One region of the Nesiotobacter zosterae genome, then DNA from elsewhere that is predicted to be linked to it. Evidence: riboswitches for the same ligand, from Rfam matches in the RefSeq annotation. Region 1 holds a riboswitch; the other holds the start of a gene.

Evidence for each region. Region 1 has a riboswitch for cobalamin ahead of Q3Y58_RS00030 (TonB-dependent receptor plug domain-containing protein). Riboswitches for the same ligand answer to the same signal wherever they lie in the genome.
Region 2: another riboswitch for cobalamin. It lies ahead of cobU (bifunctional adenosylcobinamide kinase/adenosylcobinamide-phosphate guanylyltransferase); the one in region 1 lies ahead of Q3Y58_RS00030 (TonB-dependent receptor plug domain-containing protein).

Annotation. Positions count from the first base shown of each region.
Region 1 covers NZ_JAWXVZ010000001.1:5,376-10,102, reverse strand. Annotated here, with positions in the region: gene Q3Y58_RS00040 (FecCD family ABC transporter permease) at 1-23, opposite strand, end outside; gene Q3Y58_RS00035 (ABC transporter substrate-binding protein) at 20-787, opposite strand; gene Q3Y58_RS00030 (TonB-dependent receptor plug domain-containing protein) at 954-2,801, opposite strand; cobalamin riboswitch at 2,960-3,170, opposite strand; gene Q3Y58_RS00025 (HlyD family type I secretion periplasmic adaptor subunit) at 3,402-4,706, shown strand.
Region 2 covers NZ_JAWXVZ010000002.1:148,759-153,485, reverse strand. Annotated here, with positions in the region: gene cobN (cobaltochelatase subunit CobN) at 1-61, opposite strand, end outside; gene cobW (cobalamin biosynthesis protein CobW) at 65-1,168, opposite strand; gene cobU (bifunctional adenosylcobinamide kinase/adenosylcobinamide-phosphate guanylyltransferase) at 1,165-1,740, opposite strand; cobalamin riboswitch at 1,855-2,071, opposite strand; tRNA gene Q3Y58_RS03660 (tRNA-Asn) at 2,342-2,416, shown strand; tRNA gene Q3Y58_RS03655 (tRNA-Asn) at 2,475-2,549, shown strand; gene Q3Y58_RS03650 (hypothetical protein) at 2,849-3,499, shown strand; gene Q3Y58_RS03645 (cysteine synthase A) at 3,719-4,727, shown strand, end outside.

The DNA.
Region 1 (4,727 bases):
GCGTAGGGGATGCGCAGGTTCATTGCTGTTTTTCCTCTGGAGTGCGGGCAACCCTGTCACCAGCGATACGGAGCATTTCTACGGCCACATTGACAAACGGCAAACCGCAAATTGTGTACTTGCTGTCGATAGCAACCTCGCCCTGACTGTGAATGGTGTTGTAGAGGGCCGGATGCCGTAAAACCTCATGGGCAAGGGCGGGTGGATGCACCATTTCGCGGGCCGTTATCAATACCTCCGGCGCTTCCATTACGAGAAGCTCCAAAGGCAGGCCTTTCGTGCCGGAAAGATTCAAGCGTTTGGCGATGTTCTCAAGCCCCGCGGCGCTCATAACCTCGTTCATGAGCGTCCGATCGCCTGATGTGTAACTGTTCGCGTAATAAACAGCTGCGGGGACCTTGTTAGTGCGCGCACTTTCCTTAGCCAGCGCAAGTTCATTCTCAAAGGCCTCGACCAGTCGTTCTGCGGCTTCTTCACGGCCAATGATGGCACCGAGCTTGCGCAGGTTTGCCGGGATTTCATTGAGCGAACGTACTGGAGAGAACTGCTCTACGCGGATGCCCAATTCTCGTAGAAGGTTGATGCTCGTATGGCGCGTGAAAGTGCCCGCAAGGATCAGGTCCGGCTTCATCAAATAGATCTCTTCGGCACGTCCGTGGTTGACTGGGTACTTTGCCGCCTCCTCATTCATGACAGCCAGCGTATCATCACTTGCCAGATGAGAAAGGGCCCGGACTTGTTCTGGTGCGGCCACCAGCATGAGCAGTTGGTCGGTGCACAGGTTCATTGAGACAATACTCTGTGGCGGGTTGTTCTCAGCAGCGTTCGAAGCGCTCCAGGGCATGCATGCGGCACACAGGCCTATGAGGCCTAATGCTCCGATCCAGCTTGATTGTCGTGCCACCATATGCCCTCAAAGAATGGCCCTGCTCCTCAAAGCAGGGCCGCACCTATTAGAATTGTGCCTTTACGCCGGCATACACTGAAAACCCAGCAGTGCCATAACCGTTCGCAGTCTGGTACTCCTGATCAAGGATATTCTCAGCCCGCAGATACAACTCAGGACCTTCATCAAACGCATAGGACACCTTGCCATTGAGAAGGAAGTAGTCGTCCAGTTCCGTAGTTCCTGGCCACTGGCTATCAATTGTGTCCGCGACATAATTGCCATTCATGGATACGGTCCAATTGTCATTTGGCTGGTAGACCAAGCCCAAACTCAAGTCGTGAAGAGGCACACGCACCAGTCTCGCTCCATCGGGATCTTCCGAATCCGTATAGGTATACGCCGTTGACAGAGCCAGCCTTTCATTGACCGCATATTCAGCAGAAAGCTCAACGCCTTGGTTCTTGCTGGTGCCATCTACCTGCACATAGCCACTCGTCGCGAAAGAATAGTCGATCAGGTCTTCTCTCTGGATGTAAAAATAGGTCGCTGAGGTAAGCAATCGTCCATCGAACCACACTCGGTCTACGCCTACGTCAAAGCTCAAGCTTGTTTCAGGTTCGAGTTGAGCGTTCCCGTAGGTCGGATGATAGAGCTCGTAGTTTGATGGGGCTCGAAACCCTGTGCCGATACTGGACCGAAGGGTTGTTGCGGCATCGACCTCGAAGGCCGCTGAACTTCGCCATGTCCACTGTTCACCAAACTGCGAGTGGTCATCTCGGCGGACACTGCCAGTAAGCGCCAGACGATCAAACAGATCAAGGTTGAGCTGAGCAAAACCGCCCCAGATTTGGGTGTCTTCATTCAACCCGCTGGACAGATCAACTTCCTCATTAGCCCAATCGCCACCGAACACGACAGAAACGGTATCATTTAACTCGTAGGAACCAAGATACTCTACAGCCTGCCGATCCCCTCGATATGTACCGGGATTGTCGCTATGGATCTCACGATCAATGCGACTTATCTGAAACGACAAGTCACTGATGAAACGATCATCAATCAACGATAGCTTGGTGCCGACCAATCCAGCCCGATACTCTGAATCCTCATGATTTTGTGCGCTTGGAGCACCAAATCCATCGTATTCGTTGCGGGCGTTGTAGTAGCGAACGGCGCTGTAGACTGCCAGTGCATCGGTCAGATCGTAGTCAGCACGACCAGATAAAGTGGTGTTTCTATACCCATCATCATCTGCGCCCGGGTTCTCATTTTCGTCCAATGCAGAGAACCCATCCGAACGAAGATGCTGAGCGTTCAGGGAAATCTGCCCTCGATCAAAGCCTGCACTGATGCCATAGGCGCCGTTGAAGGTCCCATAGCTACCGCCTTCCACCGAAGCGCGGTGGTTCACCTCACCCGCTTTCGCCCTTTTGGTGCGAATATCAATGACGCCGCCAACAGCCTGTCCACCATAAAGGGCGCTTTGAGAGCCTTTCAGAACCTCGATGCGTTCGATGTCAGCGGTCAGCAGATCGGTGAGGCGGGCCGCTACCTGTGTCCCAGTTGGATCTGAAATGTTGATGCCGTCGATGCGCACCTGAAGATACTTGTTACCAAGGCCACGAATTCGAAGGGTGCTGGCCGTTCCCGCCGGGCCATTCTGGCTCACGGTAATGCCGGGGAGGCGCGCGAGGTAATCTTGAACGAAGGTGTCGCCTTCGCGCTCGAGTTCCTCAGAGGTTACCACCAGAACGGTGGAACCGGTTTTCGCCGCCTCTGTGGGCGTGCGGTTTGCAGAAACGGTAATTTCATCCAGCACAATTGCTTGCTCTTCAGCAAGTGCTTGAGCGAGGGATGGTGTGGCAGCGAGTGCAAAAGATACGCTTGCCAGAATGAGACTGGACTTCTTCATCGGTAACAGATCCACCAGACACGGCCCGAACGGCGCCGTGATGAGAAAAGTGTGCAGGTGGCTGAAACGAATTTAACTCAGAGCATTTCCGTTCAGGCGCCTGCGGTGAGACTGTCACTTGAACGGAAGGACCGCCCCTCAACGCGCCCCGCGTAAAGGGTGAGTGACGGCAAACGGCAGGTCTCCTGACTTACGGGTCGTCGCTATGTGCTCCGCCTTCCCAAGCGCTTCGGCTCAGTGGCTTTTGATGGAACCAAGCTCGTCGTTTACAGTTGCGGGGGCAGTCGCGGACTTCGAAACAGAGTTTCGGCACCGCGTTCCCTTTTCATTCAGCGGCGTGCCACTGAAACCGATTGCGGCGGCAAAAAGACCGGAATACGGCTTCATTGTCAATATTTATTAGTAGCATTTTGAGGGTTCGAGTGTTCTGGCCAGCCTGAGCAACAGGGAAGAAGGGAGAACCGAACTCGCAGAAGCAATTTCCAACAGCAGCAGTGGCACCTCACTAAAGCATGATACAATTTTGTTGTTGTTGCCAATGACATGGAAACTAATCTTTATTACGTTGGGTCATCAATAAATTAACAAGAAGCGGGACCCATGATTGTCCTTGAAAACGACCGCCACGACAAACCACCACGAATGGCCAATGCCATCATATTCCTCATCATCGCCCTGCTTGTTGTTGGGGGCACTTGGAGCGCGTACGCCCGGCTCGAAGAAGTGGCCCGAGGCGAGGGAACTGTCATCCCTGCGGGCCGAACTCAAGTGATTCAAGCCTCTGAAACTGGGAACGTTCAGGAGATCTTTGTCGAGATTGGACAAAGCGTCAGCAAGGGCGATCTCCTTTTCCGCCTTGACGATACGACCAACTCTGCGGCTCTGGGTGAGTTGACAGCACGCAGTCGTGCGCTGCGGGCCCAAATCGCCCGATTGAGGCTGGAGGTCTCCGGGGCTGCTGATGAAGAGAATTTCCAGTGTCCTGATGACATAACAGAGATTGCCAAACAGGTTTGCGAGAACGAGCTTCGGTTGTTTCGAAGCAAACGACTGAACCTGGAACGCCAGCTGGAAACCATCGACCAGCGGCAACAACGTAACCGCAGTGAACGGCTTGAGATCGAAGCCAACATTGCTGGTCTCGAAGAGAGTCTCGATATTGCCAAGGCCGAAATGGAGATGATGGAACCATTGGTGGCGCGAAAGATTGCGCCGCGCACCGACCTGTTGCGGCTGCAGCGTGAAATGGCGGATATTCGCCGCCAACAAAGCACGGCGCGTGAAAGCCTGATGGGAATAGACTCCGAGTTGGCGGAGCTGGAATCGCAAAAGGCCGAAATCCGATCCAAGGAGAATGAGGATATCCTCAATGAGCTGACCGAGCGCATATCCGAACTATCCGTCATTACCGAGAGTATTCGTGCTGCTGAACGGAAGCTGGCGCAGACCGACACATATGCACCGGTGGATGGCATCGTGAACAAGGTGGAAGTGAACACAAACGGCGCATTTGTGACAGCTGGAACACCCGTTCTTGAAATCGTGCCCATTGGGGACCGGCTGCTGTTTGAGGCCAAGATAAACCCCAAGGACATTGCGTTTATTCACGCTGGCCAGCAGGCCGTTGTGAAGATCACGGCCTACGACTTCGCCACCTATGGCGGGCTTGATGGGCGCGTGACCCATGTGGGTGCGGATGTCATCCATGATGAAGACACAGGCGAGGCGTTTTATTCCGTAATCATTGAATCAGACAACGCCTTTTTGGAGCTTCAGGGGCAGGAGCATCCATTGATGCCTGGCATGTTCGGGCAAGTTGATATTCTGACCGGAGAGAAAACCATTCTTGCCTATCTCATGGAACCGCTAATCACAGCGCAAAGCACTGCCTTGAGAGAAAGATAGAGGCTAGTGAAGCCGCTGGTC
Region 2 (4,727 bases), on a different contig from region 1:
CCAGATCCACCGCTTCGTTCTGCTCGTCTATCCCACGCGCTTGACCTGCAAGAATATGCATGGGTTAGACCAGTTCCTGCGCGCCAAGAGCCTCCAGAACAGCCGCTTGATCGAAGCCGGCAAGGCCGATGACAACCAACTGTCCCGCCCCTTCAGTGCCCGCAGCAAACCATGCCTCAACACGAGGGCCGACCGCCTGCACCATGGCAGGAGCCTTTTTGCCATCCACCGTAACCGAGCCTTTGATGCGCAGCACACCTTTCACCGCCATGGCTTTGGCCACGCTCTGTTCAATTGAACCGAGAGAGCCATAGGTCGGCGCGCGCACCACATGGCTCACAAAGTCATCGTGACTGTGGTCATGGTGATGATGATCGTGGTCATGTTCGTGGTCGTGATCATCATCCTGATGATGGTGGTGGGTTTCATGATGCGCCTGTCGGCCTTCCATGTTGTCTTCGGCCTGCGCATTCCGGCCCAGCAGCACTTGCAAAGACAGCTTTCCCTTTTCCGCTGCCACCATCTCGACGGCAGGCCGCAAACGCTGGCCCAGTTTTTCCTTGATACGGGCAAGCACGTCTTCATCAACAAGATCCGCCTTGTTGATCACCACAAGGTCCGCGCATTTCAGCTGATCTTCAAAAAGCTCTTCAACAGGGCTTTCATGGTCCAAAGACTCGTCCGCGTTGCGCTGGGCATCCAATGCCGCCTCGTCTCCCACAACGCGCCCTTCAGCAAGAGCCGCAGCATCAACTACGGTCACCACACCATCCACGCTCACCGCTGGCTTCACCGTTGGCCAGTTGAACGCCCGCACCAATGGTTGCGGCAGAGCAAGACCAGAGGTTTCAATTAGGATGGCATCCGGCGCAGGATCACGCTTCAGGAGCATTTCCATGGTTGGCAAAAAGTCGTCTGCCACCGTGCAGCAAATGCAGCCATTGGCCAGCTCCACCACTTCGTCGGCGCTGCAGTCCGGGTCAGCGCAGCCATTTACAAGTGACCCGTCAAATCCCATTTCGCCAAACTCATTGACGATCAGCGCAATGCGCATGTTCTCGGCATTCTGTAAGAGGTTGCGCACGAGGGTGGTTTTGCCTGCCCCAAGAAACCCGGTCACAATGACGGCAGGGATCTTTGGTTGGGCAGCAGAAAAGGAATAGGTCACAGACGGATCTCCGGATGCAAGGAAGGTTTGATCTGAACAGGCTGTCCGGCAGCAACAAGCACCACCCGGTCACATAGACTGGCCATGTGCTGATTGAGGCGTCCGGCTTCATCGCGAAAGCGCCGCGCCAACGGATTTTCGGGAACAATACCCTGCCCCACTTCGTTGGTCACAAACACCACTGGCCCGCGCAGGAAGCCAAGGCTGGCGCCAAGCTGGGCCGCCGCATCGCTGGTGTCCCGATCTTCCAGCATGAGATTGGAGAGCCACAGCGTCAGGCAGTCCACCAGCACCGCCCGATCAGGCCGCGCTTCACGAAGCAACACATCACTCAAGGCAATTGGTTCTTCAATGGTGGTCCACCCATCACCCCGATCGCGTTGATGCCGCTCAATACGCTGGCGCATCTCGGCATCAAACGCCTGTCCCGTGGCAATGTAGACCTTGCTCAGCCCCGATCGCTCGATCAAGCTTTCAGCAAAGCTGCTTTTGCCAGAGCGCGCCCCGCCAGTTACCAGCAGGTGTCGCGGCCGCGTGGTTGTCGTAGCTTCAGAAACTTTCAGATCGCTCATCAGCTGCCCTTTCTATAAAGGGCCATATAAGCATTCGCGAAGGCGCGAGGGCAAAGCCCCGACCGGCAATACATCATCGTCTGGCGCTCCTTGCCGTCCACCCGACAGCAGTTAAGAGATATGGAAGCTCCAGCCGGTCTCCTGGCTCGCGACTTATGGGGTTGCTTCGTCTTCCCAGCCCGAAAGGCCAGTGACATGGTGAAGAACCCAAATCGCTCACAGTTGCGGGGGCAGCTGCGGCTCACCAACACGTCAGTTAACGGTAATTAACCCGTGATGCCGCATTCCCGTTTCATCTGAGGCGCGCAGAGCTTAATGCCGCTCAACCGCACAACAGAACTGGAAGCCTTTGATAGGGACTAAGTAGCACTGCGCAAATGCCGCTTGTCAATCAATCTCTTGACAACCTAAATAATTCACAGCGCTGGCAAATGGCGGTTTTCTGCCCTTTTCGAACGCCCCTTTCCTGCGCTCACAACAAAAGTGTTGGTTCTGTCCACAAACTCCCGATTTTTTGCAAAAACGGGCTTGGCAAATCGAACCGGCTTTTATACAAACCCCCTCACGCAAACGGCGACGGCGCGCTCACAAGGCGCAATGATCCCCGGTAGCTCAGTGGTAGAGCAAGCGGCTGTTAACCGCTTGGTCGCTGGTTCGAATCCGGCCCGGGGAGCCACTCCCCCGTTTGCATCTCTCCTTGATGGAGATAATCATTCGCTAGAATGATTGGGTAATCCCCGGTAGCTCAGTGGTAGAGCAAGCGGCTGTTAACCGCTTGGTCGCTGGTTCGAATCCGGCCCGGGGAGCCACTTTTTTGACCCAGCAGACAAATTTGTGACTGTTTTTGGCCGATCACGTTTTCGTGAGGTGCCTTTCCCCGTTATCCCAAACAATCAACAACGTGAAATTACGGGCTAATTTCCGCAATAAATCCATTTCGTTAGGTATTTGTTAAGAATTGCGTCGGTTACCGTTTAGTAACGCTAGCGCGAAACGGGATATTTATACAATCGTGGTCTTATAGCCTTCATTCCTGACTTGTTTAGGCTTCTCCTAACGCAAAGCCGCGGTAATTTAGCGGTTAAAAATAAGAATTGCGGAGGGTCACGTGTTGAATACCCATCTGAACTACCAGATCCCAATCAAAGCCAAGCGCTTTGTGAGTACCGCCGCACTCGCCTTTCTCCTGGTGGCAGGAGTGGGATTGGGAGCCGCATACACCTCGGCGTCGAGTGCCACCACCATAACAAACAAAGCCGCAAAGGCTGATCGCGCCGTTACCTATTCCATGCCGGAGGATTACCTCGATGTAACCCTTGCCCCCGCCCCCGGCAGTGGAAGCGACGACCCACTGGACAGTGAACTGTCCATCTGGGTCGGCGAAGTGGAGCTTAATAACGAAAAGCAAATCTGGGTCGAGTTAATCGATGACCATGGTGAGGTCGTGTACGATTCCCGGATCAACGAAAATGAAACACACCTGCTCCCCGATGGCCGTGCACTTGTTGTAACTGTCATGCAGGTTGAGGTTCCACTCGCAAAGACTGCCCCGACTGTAGCGAAAGACCAAGCCCGCCTGCAAACGAACGCAGAAAAAGTCGTTGTAACGCAAAAAACGCATGAAACGACGCAAACCAACGTTCAGGTCGAATTCGTTCAGGAAAAGGCCCCACACCCGATCCATCGTCAGTCCTTCATGGTGCGTGCGGGTGAAATTGGAGAGACAGTGAGCAAGGCCCTAGTCTCACTGGTCAACTAATAAAAACAACAGACCGGACCTCTCCTCAATAGAACCCCTGTTTCGCCGCAGGGGTTCTTTTTGTTTTCCCAGAGATTTTGATCCTAAAAACCAGACCCTCATTAGTTCAAATTTCCAAGATCACTCTAATCTTGACAGGGCGTAGCTTGTTCCTGATCGCACAAACCCTTAGCTTCTGAGTAAAGTTCTATAGCCATTGCCAGTAAAACGAGGCTTTTCATGACCGCCCGAAGCTCAGTGATTGACGCCATTGGAAACACTCCCCTGATCAAACTCCGCAAGGCATCCGAGCTAACAGGTTGCGATATCTACGGAAAAGCAGAGTTCATGAACCCGGGACAATCGGTGAAGGACCGCGCTGCCCTCTTCATCATTCAAGATGCAATTAACTCCGGAAGATTGAGACCGGGCGGTGTGATCGTGGAAGGCACCGCCGGAAACACCGGCATTGGCCTGACCCTTGTGGGCAACGCGCTCGGTTTTCGCACCGTCATTGTTATTCCCGAAACACAGAGCCAGGAAAAGAAAGATATGCTGCGCCTGGCAGGGGCACAGCTCATCGAGGTGCCTGCGGTGCCCTATCGCAATCCCAACAACTACATCAAGGTTTCAGGCCGGATCGCAGAGGAACTGGCCAAGACAGAACCCAATGGCGCGATCTGGGCCAACCAGTTTGACAACACCGCCAACCGAGACGGCCATATTGTTACGACCGCCCCAGAGATCTACGCGCAAACCGATGGAAAGATTGACGGTTTCATTTGTGCCGTTGGCACAGGCGGCACGTTGTCAGGCGTAGGCAGAGGCCTCAAAGACAAGAACAAGGACATCACCATTGGTCTTGCCGATCCCATGGGAGCGGCGATCTACAACTACTACAAGAATGGCGAACTCAAGTCCGAGGGCTCTTCCATCACTGAGGGGATTGGTCAGGGGCGTATTACCGCCAATCTGGAAAATGCACCCGTAGATATCCCCTTCCAGATCCCTGATGCAGAAGCACTTGAGATCGTATTTGACCTTCTCGAGCATGAAGGTCTGTGTCTTGGGGGCTCATCCGGCATCAATGTCGCAGGAGCCATTCGACTGGCAAAAGAAATGGGACCCGGTAAAACCATTGTCACCATTTTGTGTGACTACGGCACCCGATATCAGTCAAAGCTGTTCAACCCGGAATTCCTGCGCTCTAAGGAACTGCCCGTCCCTAAATGGATGGAACGCAAGGTAG